Linked DNA regions of Streptomyces collinus Tu 365. The protein of the gene in region 2 interacts with the protein of the main gene of each other region in a pairwise test. Links are inferred from orthologs where the notes say so. Each region holds a gene or a part of one and is shown on either strand. Other genes may lie near its edges.

Region 1 (5,135 bases), 1.0 Mb from region 2 along the record:
GGTCTCGACCTGATCTTCCCGCACCACGAGAACGAGATCGCCCAGGCCAAGGCCTACGGCGACGACTTCGCGCAGTACTGGGTGCACAACGCCTGGGTCACCATGGCCGGCGACAAGATGTCCAAGTCGCTCGGCAACAGCGTCCTGGTCTCCGAGATGGTCAAGCAGTGGCGCCCGATCGTCCTGCGCTACTACCTCGGCACCCCGCACTACCGCTCGATGATCGAGTACAGCGAGGACGCGCTGCGCGAGGCCGAGTCCGCGTTCGCCCGTATCGAGGGCTTCATCCAGCGCGTGGTGGAGACGGCCGGCGGGGCCGTCGAGCCCGCCGCCGAGGTGCCGCCCGCCTTCGCCGAGGCGATGGACGACGACCTGGGGGTCCCGCAGGCCCTCGCCGTCGTACACACCACCGTCCGGCAGGGCAACAGCGCGCTGGCCGCCGACGACAAGGACGCCGCCGTGGCCCGGCTCGCCGAGGTGCGCGCCATGCTCGGCGTCCTCGGCCTCGACCCGCTCGACCCGCTCTGGGCCGGCGACACCGACCGGGGCGAGGACCTGCACGGTGTGGTCGACAGCCTCGTCCGGCTCGTCCTCGACCAGCGCGAGTCGGCCCGCGGCCGCAAGGACTGGGCCACCGCGGACGCCATCCGCGACCAGCTCAAGGAGACGGGTCTGGTCATCGAGGACAGCCCGCAGGGGCCCCGCTGGAGCCTCGGCCAGCGCTGAGCGCGCCCGCGATCCGATGATCGATTGTGCCGCCCGGACCTCCGGGCGGCACACTGCATAGACGTACACATCCGCACGCACCACAGAGACAGGTAGGTCATGGCCGCGAACAACCGTCGCATGTCCGGCAAGAAGGGCGCGCAGGTCGGCAGTGGCGGCCAGCGGCGCAAGGGCCTGGAGGGCAAGGGCCCGACCCCGCCCGCCGAGATGCGCAAGGGCCACAAGAAGAACCGCATCGCCACCGCGAAGGCGAAGCAGACGGCGCGCCGCCCCGTGGCGCGCGGCCGCGGCGGCAAGTCCCCCTCCGAACTGGTCGTCGGGCGCAACCCGGTGGTCGAGGCGCTGCGCGAGGGCGTGCCCGCCTCCACGCTCTACGTCCAGCAGTTCGTCGACAACGACGAGCGCGTCCGCGAGGCCCTCCAGCTCGCCGCCGAGCGCGGCGGCATCAACCTGATGGAGGCCCCGCGGCCCGAGCTGGACCGCATGACGAACGGCCTGAACCACCAGGGCCTGGTCCTGCAGGTCCCGCCGTACGAGTACGCGCACCCCGAGGACCTCGCCGAGGCCGCCTACGACGAGGCCGCCGACCCGCTGATCGTCGCGCTCGACGGCGTGACCGACCCGCGCAACCTCGGCGCGGTCGTCCGCTCCGTCTCCGCCTTCGGCGGCCACGGCGTGGTCGTCCCCGAGCGCCGCTCGGCCGGCATGACCGCCGGCGCCTGGAAGACCTCCGCCGGTACGGCCGCCCGGACGCCGGTCGCCCGCGCCACCAACCTCACCCGGACCCTGGAGGCCTACAAGAAGGCCGGCATCACGGTCGTGGGCCTGGCGGCGGACGGCGAGGTGGAGCTCGGCGACCTGGAGGCGCTCGGCGGACCCGTCGTCATCGTGGTCGGCAGCGAGGGCAAGGGCCTGTCCCGCCTGGTCGGCGAGACCTGCGACCACCGGGTGCGGATCCCGATGCCGGGTGGCGCGGAGTCCCTGAACGCCGGTGTGGCCGCGGGCATCGTGCTGTACGAGGCGGCGCGCAGGCGGAGCTGAACACCCGTCCGGCACTTCACCCGTGCGGGGTCATTACGGCGTCCATGTGGCGTCAGGAGCCGCTTTGACGGGGTCCGGACACATCCGGGCGGTCAAAGCAGTGTCCTAACTCCACGTCACTCGGTTAGATGAGTGTGGACACCAGAACACCCCGCACACCCACGGGGGACCGCTCGTCGGGATTCGACGACGCTCCCGCGCTGAGCATGGTGAAGGTGCCGAGCGATCCGGCGCAGGTCATCGTCAGTCACGCCAGCTTCCGCGTGCAGTTGGGCGCGTCGGCCAAGCGCGGCCTATCCCCGCGGATCGCCCGGCACCTGAGCGCCACCCAGGAACCCGGCCGTATGCCGGTCATGGGCACCGGGGGACGGGCCGGCGCCACCGCCGCGGCCGGCCGCCGGCGCCCCGTCGTGTGGAGCGGCAGGTCCGCGCCCGACGACACCGGCGCCCACCGGCTGCTCCAGGCCGTCCGGGGCAGCGTCCGCCATGCCGACGAGCCCGTCGAGGCCGGCGCCACCCAGGTCATCCCGCGCGTGGGAACCGGCTACCCGGACGCCTACCCCGGGCTCGACCAGACGGTGGAGACGCCGGTCGTCGGCCACCAGCGCACCGCCCCCGACGAGGGCACCCGGCTCCTGCCGCCCATGCGCAGCGCGGGCAGCGCCTACGACGAACCGGGTTACGCGACGCAGGAGTTCGACGGCGGGTACGGCGACCACGCCGGGTACGCCGGTCACGACGAGTACGCCGGTCAGGGCGACCACGACGACTACGGCGACTACGACGACTACGGCGACTACGAGGACACCGCCGAGACGGGCGAGCGCCTGCGCAGGCGCCACGGCGACGACCCGGCGCGGCACGCCTACTACCCGGGCCGCCGGATGAACCTCGGCGTCGTCCTGCTCCCGCTGCGCATCTTCCTCGGTTTCATCTCCATCTACGGCGGCATGGGCAAGCTGTGCGACCCCGTCTACTTCGACGGCGGCAAGCGCGGCTCCATGGTCAAGTGGCTCAACACCCTGCACCCGTGGGACGTCGCCGAGCCGCTGCGCCAGTTCGCGCTGCACCACCCGGTCGGCTCGGGGCTGGTCATCGCCTTCCTCCAGGTGGTCGTCGGCGTCCTGACCGTCTTCGGCTGCTGGCAGCGTGTCGCGGCCGTGGTCGGCGCCCTGCTCTCGGCCGCGCTGATCGTCACGGTGAGCTGGAAGAGCGTCCCCGCCTACGACACCCCGGACATCATCTACCTGGCCGCCTGGTCCCCGCTGATCATCGCGGGCGCCCCGGTCTACTCGGTCGACGGCCGACTCGCCGGCAGGGCCTGGCGCACGCTCGGCCCCCGCGCGGACATCTGGGAGCTGCGCCGCTACGTCCTGCGCCGCGGCGCGCTGGTCACGGCGGTCACCGTGGGTCTCACCCTGCTCGTCGGCTCCCTGCTGGGCGGCGCCGTGCGCGACTCCAGCCGGGTGGTCGTGCCCGGCCCCGGCGAGGCCCCGCGCAACAACGCGCCCGGTTCCCCGCTGCCGCAGGAGCCCGGTCAGCCGCACCGGCGCACCCCGTCGGCCTCCAGCTCGCCGTCCGGCGGCGCGACGGCCGGCGCCAGCCCCTCCGGTGCGGCGACGACCCCCGGCGCGAGCCGCCGCACCGGCTCCACCACCACGACCCCCAGCCAGACCCAGGGCACCTCGGGCCAGGTCCCGCCCCGCCGCTCCGCCCCGACGGGCGGCGCCCCCAGCACCACGGCGGGCCCGACCAGCACGGGCGGCACGGCGACGGGCGGCGGCACGTCCACCGGCGGCAACGGCGGCGGCTCGGGCGGCACCTCCTCCACCGGCCAGCCGGGCCTGGTGGGCGGCCTGCTGGGCTAGCGGACAGCACAGCCGACGCACCACGGAAGGGCCCCGTACCGGCAAGGTACGGGGCCCTTCGGCGTGAGGCCGGTGTGCGAGGTCCGAGGCTCGGGCCACGGCGCCACGGCGCCACGGCGCCTCGGCGTACGGCCCGTGGGCCGGGGAGCGGGCCCGCGAAGGCGGCCGGAGGCCGCGAGCGGAGGCGCGCCCGACCGCCCGCCGGGACCACCGGATCGGCGTCCGGCCGCCGGCCCGAGGCTGCCGCTGTCCGCCTGGCCGTGGGCCCGGGGCCGTCCGTCGGTCAGGTGCTCGGCGGCAGGCACGCGGCGACTGGTCCTGGCTGCGGTCCGCAGCCGTGGTGGGGCGACCGCAGGCTCCGCTGGTCTCTCCGGTCTGGCGTCCGGCTGCCGGCCCTGGATCCGTCGGCGTGCGCCTGGATGTGGCCCGGAGGCGTGGGGGCGGTCGGCTTGGGGCCGGTCCGGCGCCCGGCTGTCGGCACGGTGCCGTCGTTGGGCGCCCGGAGCTCCTGGGTGTGTGCGCCTGGAGGTCCGGGCGGCACCGGGGTTCCTGCGCTCCGCGTCCGCCGGTGGGCCGGGCCGTCCGTCCGGGGCGGGGAGCGTGTGCCCGGGCCGGCGGTCCCGGGCACAGCGTCCGGCGTTCCCTAGCGGCCCAGGGCCGCCAGTTCCTTGGCTGCCTCGGTGAGGTCCTTGGCGGTGTCGATGGCTCGCCAGTAGGCGCCCTGCGGGATGGTGAAGCCGGCGAGTTTCCGTTCGCGGGCGAGGCGCGGGAACGTGGTGCGCTCGTGGTCCCCGCGGTCGGGCAGCAGGTCGTTGAAGTCGGCGGAGAACACGTAGACGCCGGCGTTGATCTCGAACGTCGACGGCGGGGCCTCGATGAAGTCGGTGATGTGACCGAAGCCGTCGGTCTTCACCGCGCCCCAGGGGATCCGGGGCCGGGCCAGTGCCAGCGTGGCGAGGGCGTCCCGCTCGGTGTGGAAGTCGGCCATGTCCCGCAGGGAGAAGCGGGTCCAGATGTCGCCGTTGGTGGCGTACCAGGGCCGGTCGGGGTGGGGCAGGTGCGCGGCGGCGTACTTGAGTCCGCCGCCCCGGCCGAGGGGCTCCGTCTCCACGACGGTGGTGACGGACACCGGCAGCTCGGCCGAGTCCAGCCACTTCTGCAGCACCTCGGCGAGGTGGCCGCAGGAGACCACCACGTCCGTCACGCCCTCTTCGGCGAGCCAGGCCAGCTGGTGCCCGATGATCGGAGTGCCCGTGCCGGGGATCTCGACCATCGGCTTGGGCCGGTCGTCGGTGTAGGGACGCAGCCGTGAGCCCTGGCCACCGGCCAGGACTACGGCTTGAGTGGGGCGCGACGCGGCGTTCGGATGGGTCATGACCCGAACTGTACGTGGCGCCCCGGCCGGGAATCCGGCCGCAACAAGCTCCTTAAGGAGCCGTTACCGACTTCCCAACCGGGTCTAGTCTGCGCGCCGCGTCGAGCCCGCGCGCCGCGCCTAGC
Region 2 (7,551 bases):
GAAGCCGAAGCGCTCGTAGAGCTTCTGGGCACGCACGTTGTCGACCCGGCACTCCAGCATGACCTCGGCGCACTCGAAGGCGGTGGCCGCCCTCAGCAGCTCGGTGAGCAGCCGGCCGCCGAGGCCGGTGCCCTGCTGGGCGCGGGCGACCGCGATGGTCTGGACGTCGCCGAGGTCGCCGGAGGCGGTGAGGCCCGCGTACCCGACGATCCGGCCGCCGTCGTCCACGGCCACCACGTACCGCCGGGTCGCCTCGGGGCCCCGGGCGTGGGCCAGCTCGGACCAGAACATGCCCCGGGACCAGGCGTCCTCGGGGAACAGGTCCCTCTCCAGCTCCAGGACCGGGTCGATGTCCCACCAGCGCATCTCGCGCAGGCGCGGGGTTGCCGGTTCCGTCACTTGGGGGTGACCACCTTGTAGTTCTTGGGGACCTGGGCGTCGGGGCGGCGCAGGTACAGCGGGCGGGGGGCGGGCGGCTCGTCGCCGGCCGCGAGACGCTCGGCGGCCAGCGCGGCGAGGGCGGCGGCCGACACGTGCTCGGGCTCGTGGGCGCTCGGGAACGTGTCGGGGTAGAGCAGCGCGCCCGCGCCGACCGCGGGGAGTCCCGCGACCCGCTCGGCGATGTCGGCGGGACGGTCGACGGCCGGCTCGGTCAGCCGGGTGCGCGAGTCGGCGTACGTGGCCCAGTAGACCTCCTTGCGCCGGGCGTCGGTCGCCACGACGAAGGGGCCCTTCTCGATGTCCGCGGCGTAGGCGAGGGCGTCGAGCGTGCACAGGCCGTACACGGGGACGCCGAGCGCGAGGCCGAAGGTCTCAGCGGTCATCAGGCCGACGCGCAGGCCGGTGTAGGGGCCGGGGCCGACGCCGACGGCGATCCCGGTGACGGCCTCCAGCTTGAGGCCCGCCTCGGCGAGGACGCGGTCGACGGCCGGCAGCAGCAGCTCTCCGTGCCGGCGCGCGTCCACCTGGCTCGACGAGGCGATGACGTGCGTGCCGTCGTGCAGCGCGACGGTGACGGCGGGGGTGGCGGTATCCAGAGCGAGCAAGAGCACGCGAACAGCCTACGGCGCCCGACGCTCGTGCATGGCCGTCCGGGGCTGACGGTCACCGACTGCTACGGTTCGTACGAAGTACGACATATGGCACGAAGCAGAGGTGGGCGCGCGTGGCAGGGACCAGCTCCGGGATCGTGGCCGGCCTGACCGCCGCGGCCGTCGGAACCGTCGGATTCCTCGCCTACCAGGCGTCGGCGAACGTGCCGCCGGGTCTCGGCGGGAAGTCCGGGGCGAGCGCGTCGCCCTCGGCGGTCGTCAGCAGGGCGCCGCGCGACCGGGGCCATCCGGGGGCCCTGCCGACCGGGTCGGGCAAGGGTGAACGGGTCGTGTACTCGGTGGACGACGACCGCGTCTGGCTGGTCGACGACCACAACCGCGTGCAGCGCGGCTTCGGCGTGCGCCCGGGCTCCGTGGACCCGCCGGTCGGCCTCTACTGGGTGACGTCCCGCTCCCACACCGCCACCGGGACGGACGGCGTCCCGGTCGAGCACGTCGTCCGCTTCACCAGCGTGGACGGGGTGGCCATCGGGTTCAGCGCGGCGGTGGGCGCCGGCGCGGACACCACCATGGACGTGAAGACGGGCGGCATCCGGGAGCGGCGGGAGGACGGTGACGCGATGTGGCGGTTCGCCACCATCGGCGTTCCGGTCGTGGTGATCCGCTGAGCGTTCCCGCTACGCGGCTTCGGGGTGCTCGCCGGCCGGTGGCTCCGTCCGGGCCGGCTCGGGGGCGCTCGGCGGCCGGGAGATCAGTTCGGCGGCCGCGCACGACGCCAGCAGGTCGCGCATGGACACCCCGGGGAGCACGGGCGGCCCGGCCGGTCGCGCCGTGGGTCGAGAAGCGGGCATGGACGCCTCCTGACGTGCGGGGCGGTACGTGGTTAGGCACGCCTAACCACGGCCTGGACACCATGTGACCACGCCCGGTACGTCCTGCGCAATGATTTCCCGACGGCCTGTCGGAAAGGGTGTCGGCAAGGCGCACCCGCGCACGGCGGGTCCGCGGCCGCAAGGCCGCTCAGGCCGTGAGCGTCTCCAGGGCCGCGTCCGACCACCGGTCGCCGAGTCCGGTCAGGGTGACGTGCCGTACCTCGTCCGTGGTGTCCCCGACGGCCCGGTGGATGACGACCTGCAGCCGCTCCTCGGTCAGCTCCTCGACCTTGCCCTCGCCCCACTCCACGACGATCACCGAGTCGGGCAGGGAGACGTCCAGGTCGAGGTCCTCCATCTCGTCGAGCCCGCCGGAGAGCCGGTAGGCGTCCACGTGGACGAGCGGCGGGCCGTCGCCGAGCGAGGGGTGCACCCGGGCGATCACGAACGTGGGCGAGGTGACCGCGCCGCGCACGCCCATCCCCTCGCCGAGCCCGCGGGTCAGCGTGGTCTTGCCCGCACCCAGCTCCCCGGTGAGCATCACCAGGTCGCCCGCGCGCAGCAGCTTGGCCAGCCGGCGGCCCAGTTCCCGCATCTGCTCGGGGGACGTGACGGTCAGCCGGGTCTCAACGGGGTCGTGCGGTGCTGCCGGAGCTGCTGCTTGTTCCATAGCCACTTACGGTAGCCCCTGCGGGCACGGCGCCCGCGCGGGTCAGCAGGTCGGCGAGGCGGTCGGTGACCACTTCCGGGTGCTCCAGCATGACCAGGTGCCCGGCGTCCGGCACGAGCACCAGCTCGGCGTCCGGCAGCAGGTCCGCGATGGCCTCGCTGTGCTCGCTGGGCGTGACCAGGTCCTGCACCCCGGCCAGCACGAGCACGGGGGCGTCCCGGAAGCAGCCGAGGGCCTCGGTCTTGTCGTGGTCGGTGAAGGCCGGGTAGAACTCGGCGACCACGTCGATCGGTGTGGACTCGATCATCCGCTCCGCGAAGCGCGCGATGGCCGGGTCGACGTCCCGCCCCGCGAACGAGTACCGCTTGATGATCCCGGCGAAGAGGTCGGCGGTGGCCCGGCGCCCCTTCTCCACCAGTTCCGCCTGCTGCCCGAGCGCCTTGAGCACCCCGGGGAGGATCCGGCGCACCGCGTTGACGCCGGCGACCGGCAGCCCGAAGTTGACCTCGCCGAGCCGCCCGGACGAGGTGCCGACGAACGCGGTGGCCACCACCCGGTCCCGGATCAGCTCCGGGTACTGGGCGGCCAGCGCCATCGTCGTCATCCCGCCCATGGAGTGGCCGACCAGCACGAGCGGGCCGTCGGGCGCGGCCGCGTCTATGACCGCCTTCAGATCCCGGCCGAGCTGGTCGATGGTGAGCGGCTCGTCCTCCCGGGACTGGGCCACGCCCCGCCCGGAGCGGCCGTGGCTGCGCTGGTCCCAGTACACGGTCCGTACGACGCCGCGCAGGGCCGCGCGCTGGAAGTGCCAGGAGTCCTGGCTGAGGCAGTAGCCGTGGCAGAAGACGACGGTGACCGGGGCGGGCGCCTTGCGTCCGAACAGCCTGCGGCGGCGCGGGGAGACGCCGGGGCCGGGGTCGGGCTCGACGTCGTCGACCTCGTAGTACAGCTCGGTGCCGTCGTCGGCGTACGCCTTGCCGGGGGTGCCGCGCAGGGTGCCGTAGGGGCCCGTCGAGTCCAGCGCGAGACGGGCCTTGCGGCGCATCCCGCGCCCCACCGTCATCCGCTCGACGGCCACGCCCGCGGCCGCGCCCGCGGCGAGGACGCCTATCGCGGCACCGGCGATACCCGTCGCCCTGCGCCAGCTCCCGCCCGCCCCCGCGGCGGCGGTGGCGACGGCCGCCGAGGCGACGACGTCCGCCACGGCCTCCGCACTGCTCTCGCTCACGTACCGCTCCTCTTCGCCGTACTGCAGTTCGCCGGGTGATGAAACAGGTGGTGCCGCTGCCGTGCCGGTGCGGTGCCGCCGCGGTGCGCACCGCCCGTGCCGGCCCGTGCTCGTCCGTGCTCGTCCGTACCGTTGGTGTCGTCGGTGCTGTTCGTGTTGCCGACGGGCAGCGGAGTAACCGAGGTGCGCCGCGGCTCGCCCCGGAAAAGGGCTACCCCTCTCGCTCCCCGTCCACATAGACGCGGGGAACGCGCGTTCCGATGCGTGTGACGATCTCGTACGCGATCGTGCCGCAGGCCTGGGCCCAGTCCTCGGCGGTCGGCTCACCGCGGTCACCGGGCCCGAACAGCACGGCCCGGGCGCCGACCGGGGGCTCGTCGCCGCCGAGGTCGACCACGAACTGGTCCATGGCCACCCGTCCGGCGACCGTCCGCCACTTGCCGTCGACCAGCACCGGACCGCTGCCGGAGGCGTGCCGGGGCACACCGTCCGCGTAGCCGACGGGGACGAGGCCGAGGGTGGTGGGGCCCGGGGTGACGTAGTGGTGGCCGTAGCTGACGCCGTGCCCGCCCGGTACGTGCTTGACCAGCGCGAGCGACGCGCTCAGCGTCATCACCGGCCGCAGCCCGAAGTCGGCCGGGCTGCCGATCTCCGGGCTGGGCGAGACGCCGTACATGGCGATGCCCGGCCGGACGAGGTCGAAGTGGGTCTCCGGGAGGGTCAGCGTGGCCGGGGAGTTGGCGATGTGCCGGACCTCCGGACGCACGCCCTGCTCCTCCGCGTACGCCAGCATCTCCCGGAACCGGGCGAGCTGGGCGGCGATGGACGGGTGCCCCGGTTCGTCGGCGCACGCGAAGTGCGACCACAGGCCGGTGACGCGGACCAGCCCCTCGCGCTCGGCCCGCAGTGCCTCGGCGACGAGTTCGGGCCAGTCGGCGGGCTGGCAGCCGTTGCGGCCGAGCCCGGTGTCGGCCTTCAGCTGCACCCGCGCGGGCCGGCCGGCCTCCCGGGCCGCCTCCGTCACCTCGCGCAGGGCCCACAGGCCGCTGAGCGAGACGTCGATGTCCGCCTCGATCGCCCGCCGCCAGGGCCCGCCGGGTACCCACAGCCAGCACAGCACGCGGGTCTCCAGACCCGCGGCGCGCAGCGCGAGGGCCTCCTCCGGCGTGGCGGTGCCGAGCCAGGTGGCGCCCGCCTCGACGGCCGCGCGGGCGCAGGGCAGCGCCCCGTGGCCGTAGGCGTCGGACTTGACGACGGCCATCAGGGCCGCGCCCTGGGCCCGGGCACGCAGGGCCCGCACATTGGCGCGCAGGGCGGCCAGATCGATCTCGGCCCGGGCGCGCAGGGGCGCGGTCGGCACAGCTGAAGTCTCACTCATGGCGCCCCCAGTCTCTCAGAGGGCCACGCGGGCCCCGGCCCGGTGTCCGCCCCCCCGCCCACGCGCCGCCCAACCTCCCCCACCCGGACCGGGGATGACGCCGTGCCCCCGGGACGGTCGGCCTGGCCGGAGCCGCCTGCCGTGCGCGAGGACTCGGCCGGCTACGGCTTGCGGGAGCGGCGTGGTGGTCCGGCCGGCGGAGACGGAGGGGGCAGCGGGGGCGGCACCGGGGACCGCACAGCGGACCCGCGCGGCCTCAGCCGCGCCTTCCCTGGTCCCGCACGTCCCGCCACGCCTCCGGGATCCGTGCGGCGACGTCGTGCGCCCCCACCGGCGCGCCCCGGGCCGCGAACCGCCCCGCGAGCCCGTGCAGGTACGCCGCCACACTGCCCGCGTCCAGCGGCGGGAGACCGGCCGCCAGCAGCGAGCCCGCGAGGCCGGACAGCACGTCCCCGCTTCCGGCCGTGGCCAGCCAGCCGGTCCCGGTCGGGTTCACCCGTACGGCACCGCCGCCGGGGTCGGCGACCAGCGTCGTGGACCCCTTCAGCAGCACGGTGGCCCGGTAGACGGCCGCCAGTTCCCGTGCCGAGGCCAGCCGGGCCGCCTCGACCTCCTCGCGCCGCACCCCGAGCAGCGCGGCCGCCTCGCCCGCGTGCGGGGTCATCAACGTCGGTGCCGTACGCGCGCGCACCGTGTCCCGCTCCGCCAGCCGCAGCCCGTCGGCGTCGACCAGCACCGGCACCTCGGCTGCCAGCATCTCCGCCACGGTCGCCGCGTCGTCCCCGGCGCCGGGCCCGACCACCCACGCCTGCACCCGGCCCGCCTTGGCCGGACCCCCGTCCGACACCAGGGTCTCCGGGAACCGGGCGATGACGGCGTCCCCTGCGGGCCCGACGTACCGCACGGCCCCGGCGCCACCGCGCAGCGCCCCGGACACGGCGAGCACGGCGGCCCCCGGGTACCTCGCCGAGCCCGCGGCGATCCCGACGACGCCCCGCCGGTACTTGTCGCTCTCCGCCGCCGGGGACGGCAGCAGCCGTGCCACGTCGGCGTGCTGCAACGCCTCCAGCTCGGCCCCCGGCGGCAGTTCGAGCCCGATGCCGACCAGCCGGACCGAACCGGCGTACTCCCGGGCCGGGTCGACGAGGAGCCCCGGCTTGTGCGTGCCGAAGGTGACGGTGAGATCGGCCCGGATCGCGGCCCCGCGCACCTCGCCGGTGTCCGCCTCGACCCCGCTCGGCAGGTCCACCGCCACGACCGCCGCCCGCGACCGCTCCACCACCGCGGCCAGCGCCTCCGCGTCCGGGCGCAGGCCGCCCTTGCCCCCGATGCCGACGATGCCGTCCAGGACGAGGTCCGCCCGCTCGATCAGCCGTTCCTCGTCACCCGGCGCCGCGACGGAGCCGCCGGCCCGGCGCAGTGCGGCGAGCCCGCCGGAGTGGGTGCGCCCGGGCGCGAGCAGTACGGCCGTGACCCCCGCGCCCCGCCGGGCCAGCCGCGCGCCCGCGTACAGCGCGTCGCCGCCGTTGTCCCCGCTGCCCGCCAGCAGCACCACCCGGCTGCCGTACACCCGCCCGAGCAGATCGGCGCAGGCGGCGGCCAGCCCGGCGGCGGCCCGCTGCATCAGCGCTCCCTCGGGCAGCCGCGCCATCAGCGCCCGTTCGGCCGCCCTTACCGTCTCCACGCTGTACGCAGTACGCATGGCATCGAGTCTGCCCCGGAAAGACGGTCACCCACACCCGGACCGGCCCGGAGGGCGGTGCGCGCTACCCCTCCGCGACCACCACCGCCGAGGCGACCCCCGCGTCATGACTGAGCGACACGTGCCAGGACCGCACGCCGAGTTCGGCAGCCCGCGCCGCCACCGTCCCGCTGACCCGCAGCCGCGGCCGTCCGCTGTCCTCGACGTACACCTCGGCGTCGGTCCAGTGCAGCCCCGGCGGGGCACCCAGCGCCTTGGCCAGTGCCTCCTTGGCCGCGAACCGCGCCGCGAGGGACGCGATGCCGCGCCGCTCGCCGCTGGGCAGCAGCAACTCGCTCTTGACGAACAGCCGATCGGCCAGCCCAGGCGTCCGGTCAAGCGACGCCCGGAACCGGTCGATCTCGGCGACGTCGATTCCGACCCCGATGATGCTCATGCGGGGCAGCCTACGGCGGCCGGCGCCCAGGGACCGACGGACTGACGGATCGACGGACCGACGGACCGCCGTGCCACCGGCCTTGCCGGCCGGTCCGCCGGCTAGGTCTCCTGGCCCAGCGCCCGGGCGACCAGATCGTGGATCAGGTACTCCCCGGGGCGGCGGTTCTCCTTGAGGCGTTCGAGGTCGCCGGGACCGAACCAGTCGTGAGCG

What was found. Proteins that work in one complex are often made in the same cells at the same time.
Region 1: the proteins of B446_RS22360 (region 2) and rlmB interact in binary tests that used the Escherichia coli proteins (3 or more experiments, as listed by UniProt). The link is inferred for Streptomyces collinus Tu 365 from one-to-one orthologs.

Annotation. Positions count from the first base shown.
Region 1 is NC_021985.1:4,077,396-4,082,530, reverse strand. Bases 1-2,796 are described here. They hold rlmB (23S rRNA (guanosine(2251)-2'-O)-methyltransferase RlmB), read left to right. Parts: upstream 1-825; coding sequence 826-1,767; downstream 1,768-2,796. Other genes in these bases: B446_RS17675 (DoxX family protein), read left to right, coding at 1,896-2,796; cysS (cysteine--tRNA ligase), read left to right, coding at 1-726. Also shown: more of B446_RS17675, read left to right, coding at 2,797-3,635; B446_RS17670 (nucleotidyltransferase family protein), read right to left, coding at 4,279-5,010; B446_RS17665 (hypothetical protein), read right to left, coding at 5,131-5,135. UniProt on the Escherichia coli protein: Specifically methylates the ribose of guanosine 2251 in 23S rRNA.
Region 2 is NC_021985.1:5,107,069-5,114,619, reverse strand. The notes cover bases 4,680-7,551. They hold B446_RS22360 (NAD(P)H-hydrate dehydratase), read right to left. Parts: upstream 6,903-7,551; coding sequence 5,457-6,902; downstream 4,680-5,456. Other genes in these bases: B446_RS22350 (NUDIX hydrolase), read right to left, coding at 7,440-7,551; B446_RS22355 (holo-ACP synthase), read right to left, coding at 6,967-7,338; alr (alanine racemase), read right to left, coding at 4,680-5,200. In the rest of the region: rimI (ribosomal protein S18-alanine N-acetyltransferase), read right to left, coding at 1-366; tRNA (adenosine(37)-N6)-threonylcarbamoyltransferase complex dimerization subunit type 1 TsaB, read right to left, coding at 396-1,052; B446_RS22380 (hypothetical protein), read left to right, coding at 1,166-1,720; B446_RS39725 (hypothetical protein), read right to left, coding at 1,730-1,903; tRNA (adenosine(37)-N6)-threonylcarbamoyltransferase complex ATPase subunit type 1 TsaE, read right to left, coding at 2,073-2,594; B446_RS22370 (alpha/beta fold hydrolase), read right to left, coding at 2,551-3,822; more of alr, read right to left, coding at 4,034-4,679. UniProt on the Escherichia coli protein: Bifunctional enzyme that catalyzes the epimerization of the S- and R-forms of NAD(P)HX and the dehydration of the S-form of NAD(P)HX at the expense of ADP, which is converted to AMP.